Regions from separate parts of the Paenibacillus sp. PK4536 genome, predicted to be linked through region 1. Evidence: riboswitches for the same ligand, from Rfam matches in the RefSeq annotation. Region 1 holds a riboswitch; the other holds the start of a gene.
The links. A riboswitch is a leader RNA that binds a small molecule or an ion and turns the genes downstream of it on or off. The one in region 1 is predicted to bind S-adenosylmethionine.
Positions count from the first base shown of each region.

Region 2: it holds a riboswitch for S-adenosylmethionine, as region 1 does, so the genes downstream of both, PO903_RS00930 (methionine ABC transporter ATP-binding protein) here and PO903_RS21020 (2-hydroxyacid dehydrogenase) in region 1, are expected to answer to the same signal.

Region 1 covers NZ_CP126313.1:4,740,660-4,745,978, forward strand. The annotation lists gene PO903_RS21010 (MFS transporter) at 22-1,275, opposite strand; gene PO903_RS21015 (FGGY-family carbohydrate kinase) at 1,346-2,818, opposite strand; gene PO903_RS21020 (2-hydroxyacid dehydrogenase) at 2,790-3,818, opposite strand; SAM riboswitch class I at 4,064-4,155, opposite strand; gene PO903_RS21025 (molybdopterin oxidoreductase family protein) at 4,378-5,319, shown strand, end outside.
Region 2 covers NZ_CP126313.1:189,696-195,014, forward strand. The annotation lists gene ybaK (Cys-tRNA(Pro) deacylase) at 1-3, shown strand, start outside; gene PO903_RS00920 (MetQ/NlpA family ABC transporter substrate-binding protein) at 106-939, opposite strand; gene PO903_RS00925 (methionine ABC transporter permease) at 1,069-1,737, opposite strand; gene PO903_RS00930 (methionine ABC transporter ATP-binding protein) at 1,737-2,753, opposite strand; SAM riboswitch class I at 2,937-3,099, opposite strand; gene PO903_RS00935 (COX15/CtaA family protein) at 3,281-4,246, opposite strand; gene PO903_RS00940 (DUF3139 domain-containing protein) at 4,438-4,764, opposite strand; gene PO903_RS00945 (thioredoxin family protein) at 4,987-5,319, opposite strand, start outside.

The DNA of each region.
Region 1 (5,319 bases):
TTCACCTGTGAAAGTCAATGATTACGCAATATTCTCTTGCACTTTGCGTTTGCCTGCTAATTTGGCGGCATCTTCTTCGGGTGTTGTAATAAATTTGGTAATAATTGCGCTGATAAAATAAAGGATAGCAAATATCCATACGACCCCTTCTGCACCGATCGTACCAATAAAAGCAAAAGCGATTGCAGGCGCAATAAATGCAGATAACCCCGCACCTAGATTCACGATCGACATGGCAGGCCCTTTATTTCCACCTGCAACCGATGGAGCAAGTGCAGCGATTGGAACATAACCGGCTAACAATCCACCCCAGATAAATCCAACAATCGTTGTAATCCACAAATTACCGTTCGTCCATTCAGGAACATAGAATAGTAATAATGTGAAAATTCCACACCCCACTCCACCAAACCACATCACCGTCTGTCTCCAACCAAACTTATCACCGATAATCCCGAATAGTAGATTAAATACGATATTACCTAAGAAAATCGTTCCCCAAATATTGAGCCATGTACCGGTTTGTATACCGTACTGTGCCATATGTAATGGTAAAAATACAGGGAATCCGTAGGAACCTACACTATTGATAACCCGTATGATCCCACTCAATCCGACTTTGGGATGCGTTTTGACAATGGTTAAGCCTTTGCCGAGCTCACGTAATGTTTCACGGGCATTTCCTGCTTTTTTCGGTAAGCGATCACGATTGATTAACAAAGCAAAAATAGCTCCGATTCCTGCAAGTACTACAGCACTCCATAATGTCTGCATATACCCTAGATGTTTGATTGCATAACTGGAATAATAAGCTCCCAAAACAAACATACCTCCGGAATAAGCGACCCAGAACCAACCAATCGCAGTACTTAATTTATTTTCAGGACTACGATAAGTGACCCATGTTAAAAAGGAATACGCAAATAATGGATATCCGAATCCTTTGACAGCATACGTTAACAACATTATTGGATAGTTCAAATCAGTGATGCCAAAAGCGATAAAAGCAGACGTACCGATTACATAAGCGATAAATCCAATCAACATCGACTTCTTCGCTCCAAATGCTTCTAAAAATACGCCTGAGAACCATGAAGCTATTGCAAGAGTGACTCCGTATACAGTAAATAGTAGACTGGCTTGTTGTACACTAAGTCCTCGTTCAACCAAATAAGGACTTAACCAACCTGCTTCTAACCCATCTCCCATCATAAAAATCAATACTCCGAGATAGCCCCAGACTAGTGTTTTGGGGATACCGACTCGATCCAATATATTCATACTCCACACTCCTTTTCTTTTTTGACTATGGATATTGATGTGTACCATCAAAAGTAATTATTTTTTATCCAGAAGGGGTTGGTGCTGATTCTGCTAATTGTAATTGTGCAAAAAAGAGCTGTGCCGCATGCCATTGTTGATAATCTTTTTGCAATTGATCTGAAGATTGAGGATAAAAAGATTCTATCTGTTCTTCTTGCGTTGAATCTATACTCAAAGCTTCATTACAGATATAAGCGGCACCGACAATAGATGCATGTTCGAACCCAGCACGAATCCGAATTTCTTTGCCCAACAGATCTGCAATACTTTGGATCAGAGTACGGCTTTGTAATCCTCCGCCACATGCCCAGATATACGAACGATCTAGTGATATCACTTGTGCCAGTTGATCGAAGTTCACTTTGATTGAAAATGCAATCTCATGTAAGGCGGATCTGACAAAATGAGCACGACTTAATTGATCGGATAATGGAGCATCAAATACAAATCCTCCACGTACACGTGCATTTTTGGCAGAAGATAGATAAGAACCTAAGGCTGCAATACATTGACTTTCACCTAGCGCATCCATCTCTTGCTCCATCACGTCATATCCTTCATTAGGATAGAAAATAGATTGCAATTTCTGATAATTCAAGCCTGTAATGCCTGGATTAGTTTCGATCAAAAATTGATGAGGTGTCGTATACGCATTAATCCATGCTTGCGCTGAATCATCAGTAGTAAATGTACTTGTAATCTTAGCGATAGGTGTCGTAGTTCCCGATACGATAACAATATCTTCAGCCTCTGCGCCTGTACTATGAATAGCCAGTTGTGTATCTCCACCACCTACGATCACAGGTGTATCTATAGGTAGATTTAACTCTGCTGCTATAGGGGGTATGACTGTCCCAAGTACACTGCCTGAAGACACCAACTCTGGCAATACAGTAGGTGAGATTCCAAGTACACTACACATCTCGTCTGACCAATTTCCTTGCTCTACATCGTATAAAAGAGTCTCACATGCTTGAGAAGGTTCATAACTTAACGATCCACTGAGCGTATATGTCACCCAATCACTAATACTTGTCAAACGATGTAACCGTTGATACTGCTCTGAACGGCGTTCGCGTAACCCAACTAATTTCATCGCTGAAAATAAAGCAGATGGTGTTCTTCCTGTTCTATGATAAATAGACGATAGATCTGTATACTGTTCTTCCCACTCTCGTCCACGGTTATCAATATTCGGTAATCCTAAATACGATTCTCCTGCTTCGTCGATCAATACAATCCCTTGACGTTGACTAGTCGAAGTAATCGCTGTGATATGAATATCAGGTACTCTAGATAATGCTACCTTCGTCAACCCGGCAATCTGTTCCCACAATACTTCAGGTACAAAGTGACGTGCATCTGGATACTGTTCATCATTGTGATAGACAATATCAGCACGTTCAATCGATAATACGTTCCCATTGATATCAACAACGGCTACACGGGCATTACCTGTACCAATATCAAAGACTAGATAAGCTTGTTGTGTCATTGTTCATATCCTCCAAGATCGCTTTATTGTAGAGCACTTTCACATCGGTCTGATGATGTTCAAACCAATCAATTAACGCGGTATTCATAATCTCTACATGATGATCTTCTACTTCATAAGTAGCACCTGCTAGATGCGGAATGGCTAATACATTCGGCAATGAAATCAATTCATAATCTTTAGGAAGTGGTGGTTCTTGATCAAATACATCAATAATCGCTCCACGAATCTGATTCTGTTGTAACCGTTCAACCAGTGCATCATGATCTACCACAATCGAACGAGCCGTATTTACAAAAATAGCGTCGCTTTTCATCGATTGTAATAATGTCTTATCGATCAATCCTTTGGTATCTTCAGTGACTGGTAAATGAATTGATATGATATCGCTGGTTGCAAATAACTCCTCTAACGATACTTTCTGATCACGTGGATCCGGGCTTTTCACATAAGGATCGTAATAACGAATATCACAAGGAAAGCTACGTAGAATACCTGCGGTACGCTGAGCTACAGCTCCAAAACCGACCATACCTATGGTTTTCCCTGCTAGTTCATTACCTTTGAATTTGAGATAAGCGGTTAAACTGCCACTTTGCCATTGCTTGTCTTCCAACCATTGGCTGGATGGAATAATACGCCGTAGAAAAGTAATCAGACTGCCTACAACCATTTCTGCTACAGCCTGTGCATTACGTGCAGGCGTATAAAAGACTGGAATACGGCGATGGGTGGCAACAGGAACATCTACATTGGAAGGTGTTCCACGGCAGACACCAATAAATTGTAGATTGGGTACCGATTGAATAACTTTTTCAGTTACCAGATCAAGTTCTGCAATCAGTCCATCTGCTTGTGTTTCTTGTAATAAAGAAATTAATTCGTCTTCTTGATAGGCTTGTCCATGATCTTTCCAACAACGATAGATGACTTCTCTAAAAGTATCCGCGAGTTGCTGACGACCTTGTTCGTTATAAGGGGCAGTAATTAATATTTTCATTATTGAATCTCCTTTGGTACACTTAGGTGCAGTGTTATTTAAGTGAAGCTTTAAAGTAAGAAAGTATGAACTTATAGCATGTTCTCCTTTTGATCCAAATGGAAGGATCATATGAGATATAGATATGATGAGTAAAAGGATAAAATATAAAAAAACCTCTTTCCCAAATCAAGGAAAGAGGTTATCTAAATATTCACTATACTGTTGTATATCTACAAACAGCTAATGCAATAATTCATCCTGCTTTCCTATCTCCCAAGCGATTCAAGCTTGCTGGAATTGGCACGTTTTTGCCGAGGTTTCGTAGGGCCAGTCCCTCCACCTCTCTGGATAGAAAATCTAATGTATGCAGTTGTCGAAAAAACTTGCAAATCAGGATCAGACACGATAAGGTATAAAACATCTAATTTTGTCGAATTCGAAATAATTTTCTTAATTCTAATTAAACCTAGTAAAAAAGTCAACATTAAATCTAAAATTTGATTTATGATAAACACAACATGTACACATCGTATGTATAATTTAAATTGTTTGATGTATTTTGAAAGGAGCTTGGTATATGTCTACTTATATTGATCAACAAGATGGGCTATTTCCTTCTGTCTGCTCACTCGATTGTCCCGATCAATGCGGACTGCTTGTTCATAAAGAAAAGGGTAAAATCGTCAAAATTGCAGGCGATCCTAATCATCCTGTTACTAAAGGCAATATCTGCAATAAAGTTCGCAATATGGCTGAACGTATCTATGATACGAAGCGCCTGACGACTCCGCTTAAACGTGTTGGGGCTAAAGGAGAAGGATCATTTGAGCCTATTTCGTGGGAAGAAGCTATCTCTACCATTACATCGAATTGGAAACAAATGATTGCTACATCAGGTCCTGAAAGTATTCTTCCTTACAGTTTCTACGGAAATATGGGCAATCTGTCAGCAGAAGGTATGGATCGTCGCTTTTTCCATCATATGGGTGCCAGTCTACTAGAACGTACGATTTGTACAGCTGCCGGTTCAGCAGGATATAAATATACAATGGGTGGCAGTATCGGTACCGATCCAGAAGATACTGTAGATACACAGCTTTTTATTTTCTGGGGGATCAATGCAGTAAGTACCAATATGCATCAAGTCACTTTAGCTCAACAAGCTCGCAAAAAAGGTGCTAAAGTGATTGTTATCGATGTTCACAAAAATCAAACCGGTCGATCAGCAGATTGGTTTATCCCTATTTTGCCGGGGACGGATAGTGCACTTGCTCTAGGCATGATGCATATTTTATTTGCCGAACATAAAGTAGACCAAGCTTTTATGGAGCAATATACCGTAGGGCATGAACAACTTCGTGAGCATGTGAAACAATACGATCCAGCCACAGTATCTGCGATTACAGGCGTACCTGTCGATGATCTGTATCGTTTAACACGTATGTATGGAGATGCCAGCCCTGCTCTAATTCGCATCGGAAATGGATTACAACATCATGACAATGGTGGTATGAATGTA
Region 2 (5,319 bases), 490 kb from region 1:
TAAGTTTTTTTTACAATAAATATACATTTCTAAAAATACAAAAAAGAGCCTAACTTCTGGAGTGAAGTTAAGCTCTTTCTGTATACTTTCAGTGAGGATATGGACTTAAAATGCTGGAATAACAGCACCGTTGTACGTATCTTCAATGAATTTTTTTGTATCATCAGATGTTAAAGCTTTTTTCAATTTTTCGATAGCCGCATCGTTTTGGTTATCTTCACGAGTTACCAAGTAGTTAGCATAAGGTGCGCTACTTGTTTCTGTCAACAATGCTGTTTTAGGATCGATTTTAGCTTCTAATACATAGTTCATGTTGATCATACCCAAGTCCACTTGACCCAATTGTCGAGTGATAAAAGCTGCATCCATCGGTGTGAATTTAAAGTTTTTTGGATTCGATGTGATATCTTTGACAGAAGAAGTGATGTTTGTTTTGTCTTTCAATTCAATCAATCCGTTGTTCGCAAGCAAAATCAAAGCACGTGCTCCATTGGATACTTCGTTAGGAATAGCGATATTTGCGCCATCTGGCAATTCATCGATAGATTTATACTTTGTAGAATAGGCACCAAAAGGTTCGATGTGTACAGGTTGTACTGCTTTAAGTGTCATACCACGTGATTTATTTTGTTCTTCAAGGTAAGGCAATGTTTGAAAATAGTTAGCATCTAGTTGTTTACCGTTCAATTGAACGTTAGGTTGGATATAATCTGTAAATTCAACAACTTGTAAATTAACGCCTTCTTTAGCAAGTGCAGGTTGAATATGCTTTAAGATTTCAGCATGAGGTACAGCTGTAGCACCGACTTTCAATGTCACTGCCTCTGCTCCACCTTCAGTGGTTCCTGTAGCTGCTGTGTTATCAGCGGCTTTATTACCACAAGCCGATATAATAGCTACCAACATAATACTTAGTACAATTAGAGTCCATTTTTTCATCTTCTCTACCCCTTTATTGGTTTGGTATTTTAATTCATGCTATTGATATGCTGAATATCTTATTGTTGTCGATCTGACTATCTGAATATTCAGCAGAATTACCACATATAGACGATTCTTTATCTACGTTTATCTTCTAGAGAAATGAACCACTAGACGATCGCCAAGCATTTGTAGAATCTGAACAATAATGACCATGATGACTACAGCCACTAACATAATCGCCGTATCATAGCGATAATAACCATAGTTGATCGCAAGTGTTCCGAGTCCTCCAGCACCAATCATTCCTGCCATCGCTGTATTTGATACTAGAGCAACAACAGTCACTGTCAATCCAGCAAGTAGTCCTGGCATAGCTTCGCGTACAAGTACACGTGTGACGATCTGCCAGAGAGAAGCTCCCATAGCATTGGCTGCTTCAATCACGCCACGATCTACTTCGCGCAGTGCTGTCTCCACCAATCTGGCAAAAAACGGGGCAGCGGCAATGACTAACGGTGGAATCGTTCCCAGTACTCCGATTGTTGTACCTACTAGAATTTGCGTTAATGGTAATATGGCTACGATCAAAATGATAAACGGAACCGAGCGCAAAATATTAACGATAAATGCAATCACCGCATAGAAATAACGTACCCATGCTACCGTAGAACGTCCTGTAATAAATAGTAATATACCTAGAGGCAATCCTAAAATTAAAGTAAATAACCCGGAAGCACCTACCATTTTGAGTGTATCTAGCGTTGCTGTACCGAATTCATTCCAATCGATTTGTGAAAAATCCAATTCACCCATCAGTTGATCACCTCCACATCCAGACCTTCAGCAGTCAATCCATCGAGTGTACGCTTAATGTCTCCTTCTGTTCCTTCAAAGCGAACAATCAGTTGTCCATAAGGTACATTTTTTAATGTTGAAATCGTTCCTTGCAAAATAGCAAAATCGACACCTGTGTGACGTACCGTTTGCGAAAGAATCGATTGATACGTTTTGTCACCTAAAAATGAAACTTTAACAGTTAAAGAATTGGGAACATTTGGTGCTGTCCAAGATGTGTTCAATAGTTCAGCATTATTGGATTCATTTAAAATAAAATCACGTGTCACTTCATGCTGTGGCTTCAAAAAAACGTCAGTGACAGGACCCTGTTCTACAATCCCACCACGATGAATAACAGCTACTTTATCGCAGATGCTCTGAATCACATGCATTTCATGTGTAATCAAAATGATTGTTAAATTAAACCGCTCATTGATATCAACTAACAATTTGAGAATCGAATTGGTGGTCTGAGGATCAAGTGCCGAAGTAGCTTCATCACAAAGTAATACATCAGGGTCACTTGCTAGTGAACGGGCAATTCCTACACGTTGTTTCTGTCCGCCAGATAATTGCGCAGGATATTTATTTGCATGATTCTCAAGTCCAACCAGAGCTAATAATTCTTTCACTTTTTCTTTAATTTTACGTTCTGGTGTTTTGACCAAGCGTAAAGGAAAAGCGATATTCTCATACACCGTTGCCGAAGATAATAGATTGAAATGCTGAAAAATCATTCCTATTTTACGTCGTCTCACTTGCAACCGTGCTTTGTTAAGCTTGGTCATATCAACGCCATCGATCCATACTTCACCGGAAGTTGGACGTTCGAGTAAGTTGATACATCGGATTAACGTACTTTTACCTGCACCCGAATGTCCAATCACACCGAAAATCTCACCTTTTTCGATCTTCAAATCGATACCGCTTAACGCAGGACTTAGATTTTTACCTTTGCCATACGTTTTAGTTATATTTTTTAACTCAATCACAGATGGGTGCTCCTTCCTTCTATCTCTTCATTCCTCAAGCGATATTACATTAATCATATATAAACCATCGAATAAGTCGGATATATTTTCATTATAATATATGTCGGTATTCGCTTCTCTCTTCTTTATACAAAAAAAGAACCCTTTCGCAGAAAAGGGTTCTCTATTATTAGAGATACTTCCTTCTCATCTGCCAAAATCACATTGCATTGACTGCACATGCCATTTTGAAGGAATTAGCACCATGACATTTTGGAAAATAGATTGCTACATTCACTGCAATCTATTTTCTAAAATCGGTTGCCGGGTTTCATCGGGCCAGTCCCTCCACCACTCTCGATAAGAAAATATGAAAAATTCGAATGAAAATGAAAATCTTTTCTCAGTATATTGAACTTCACACGCTTTGTCAAAGCAAAAATAAACATTTCCTAAGGAAATTAGAAATATTTTATTATTTAATAAAGTCGTTATACACAATCAGTATTGATTTTAAAGTATCCAGAAGCATATTAATAGTGTTGCTTTTATAGATCCTGTCCTATTTTACCACGTGTACCACGGCTTAATTGCCACACCCGTACACTCATATAACATAACACACCGAACAAAATCTGAATCAATAGCGTATGCAACATACTGGAGAAGAAATACCATTCAGGTACTTTCATCGTTACAATATTCAACATTCCGCTTAGAATCTGCATAATAATAAAGACGATAGCTGTTACACCTAGCTTACGAATACCCGGATTATACGGATGACGACGGTAAGCATAGTGTGCTAGAACCGCAATTACGATTAACAGACTATATGCTGCTACACGATGGAAAAAGGCTACAGCTACCCCGCCGGATAATTCCGGTAAGATTGAACCGTTACACAGTAGTACTCCTGAACAACCACCTCTAGAATCGGTATGAGTTACAAAAGCGCCTGTATACACTACCATATACGTATAGATCGTAGCAAACCACGTCAGATTACGCATCCCTTTACTCACCGGTGGTTCATCAGGAATCGGTAAATCTCCTTTTTGCTGATCCATCCGTCTTGCTCCAAGTGCCATCATCGACGAACTTGCAAAAGCAATCATCGCAAATCCAAAGTGGAGCGCCATAATAGGAGCAGATTGTGAGAATACAACAGCCAATGCGCCCATTACTGCTTGAACTAACACAAATAGTAATGTTAATGATGCATATACTTTAAGCTCACGATGCTTATTAAAAAAGATAAATCCGATAAAAGAAAATAATGCTGTTAAGCCCGCCAAAGCACTAATTGCCCGATGCGAATACTCGATAAGTGAAGAAATCGTATACGCTGGTACAAATTTGCCATGACATAGCGGCCATTCTGTTCCGCAACCGAGCCCTGAACCTGATTTCGTTACTACAAGTCCCCCCATTGTTGCTAAAAACATAACAACACAGGTGACAAAGCTCAACCATTTTAGATGTGTAGTTGTTATTCTGAACTTTCTTGCCATTTAGAGAATCACCCGCTATTTTATAATAGTGACATTGTTTATAGTCACTATCTATTATAACGAATCACCAGTAATTACTACCGCATCCTTTGTGACAAAAAATGATCAATATCTACACAATACTATGTAACTAACTTTTATAGATATAATGTGTTCTATCTAAGATAGAATTATAGACTATTCATGTTATTTTACTTGATGAGATGCTTGGAAGTATTTCCACTATATCCTTCTTGAGCAATATGCCCATCTTTAAAAATAGCATAAGAATATGTGGTGTTAGGTTCATCTTTAAAAACTACATTAGCACCATAAGGCGCATTGGATGATGTAAATGAATATGTACCTTCAACTTTTTCAATGTTGTATCCTTTATCATAAACTAAATAAGCTTCAATTTTTTGTCCTGCTTCTTTTTTTGTAAAAGGATTGCCATGTAAACCTAAATAAACAGCGGCTACTCCAACAATAACAATTACTATTAAAAAACTGGTAATAATCATTCCTTTTTTTGACATGATATCCACCTCCTGAATGTATCGTAACAAATGAAAAGTCAGGTAAGCAAATATTGACATAATTTATAAACCAGTTCGCACTAAAAATCAATATACAGTCAAAATAAAAAGACGTACAACGATAGCTGTTCAAAGCATATCTTTGTACGTCTTTACTTATAAATATAGATGTACTTATAGCAACATATAGTTATTATATATTTCTATTTCAACAAAATCTTTTTATTCTGCTGTTGTTGTAGCCAATGTCTCATACACAGCGACAGCACGATCTAGAAATTGTTCAATTTCCTCACGAGATTTGCGTGCTTTGTTAACGAAACGGACTAGTTCTTTGCCATTCGCATACGCGACAAAGCTAGGGATACCAAGGATATTCTGTTCTTGGCTCACATCACCTGTTGCTTCTACATCCACTTCAACAAGCGTTAGACGATCCGCATATTTACTTTCTACTTCAGGCATAAATGGATCAATATATCGGCAATCTCCACACCAGTCTGCTTTAAATACAGCAACAGTTAATTGAGAAGAATGAGTGACAGTTATAAAATC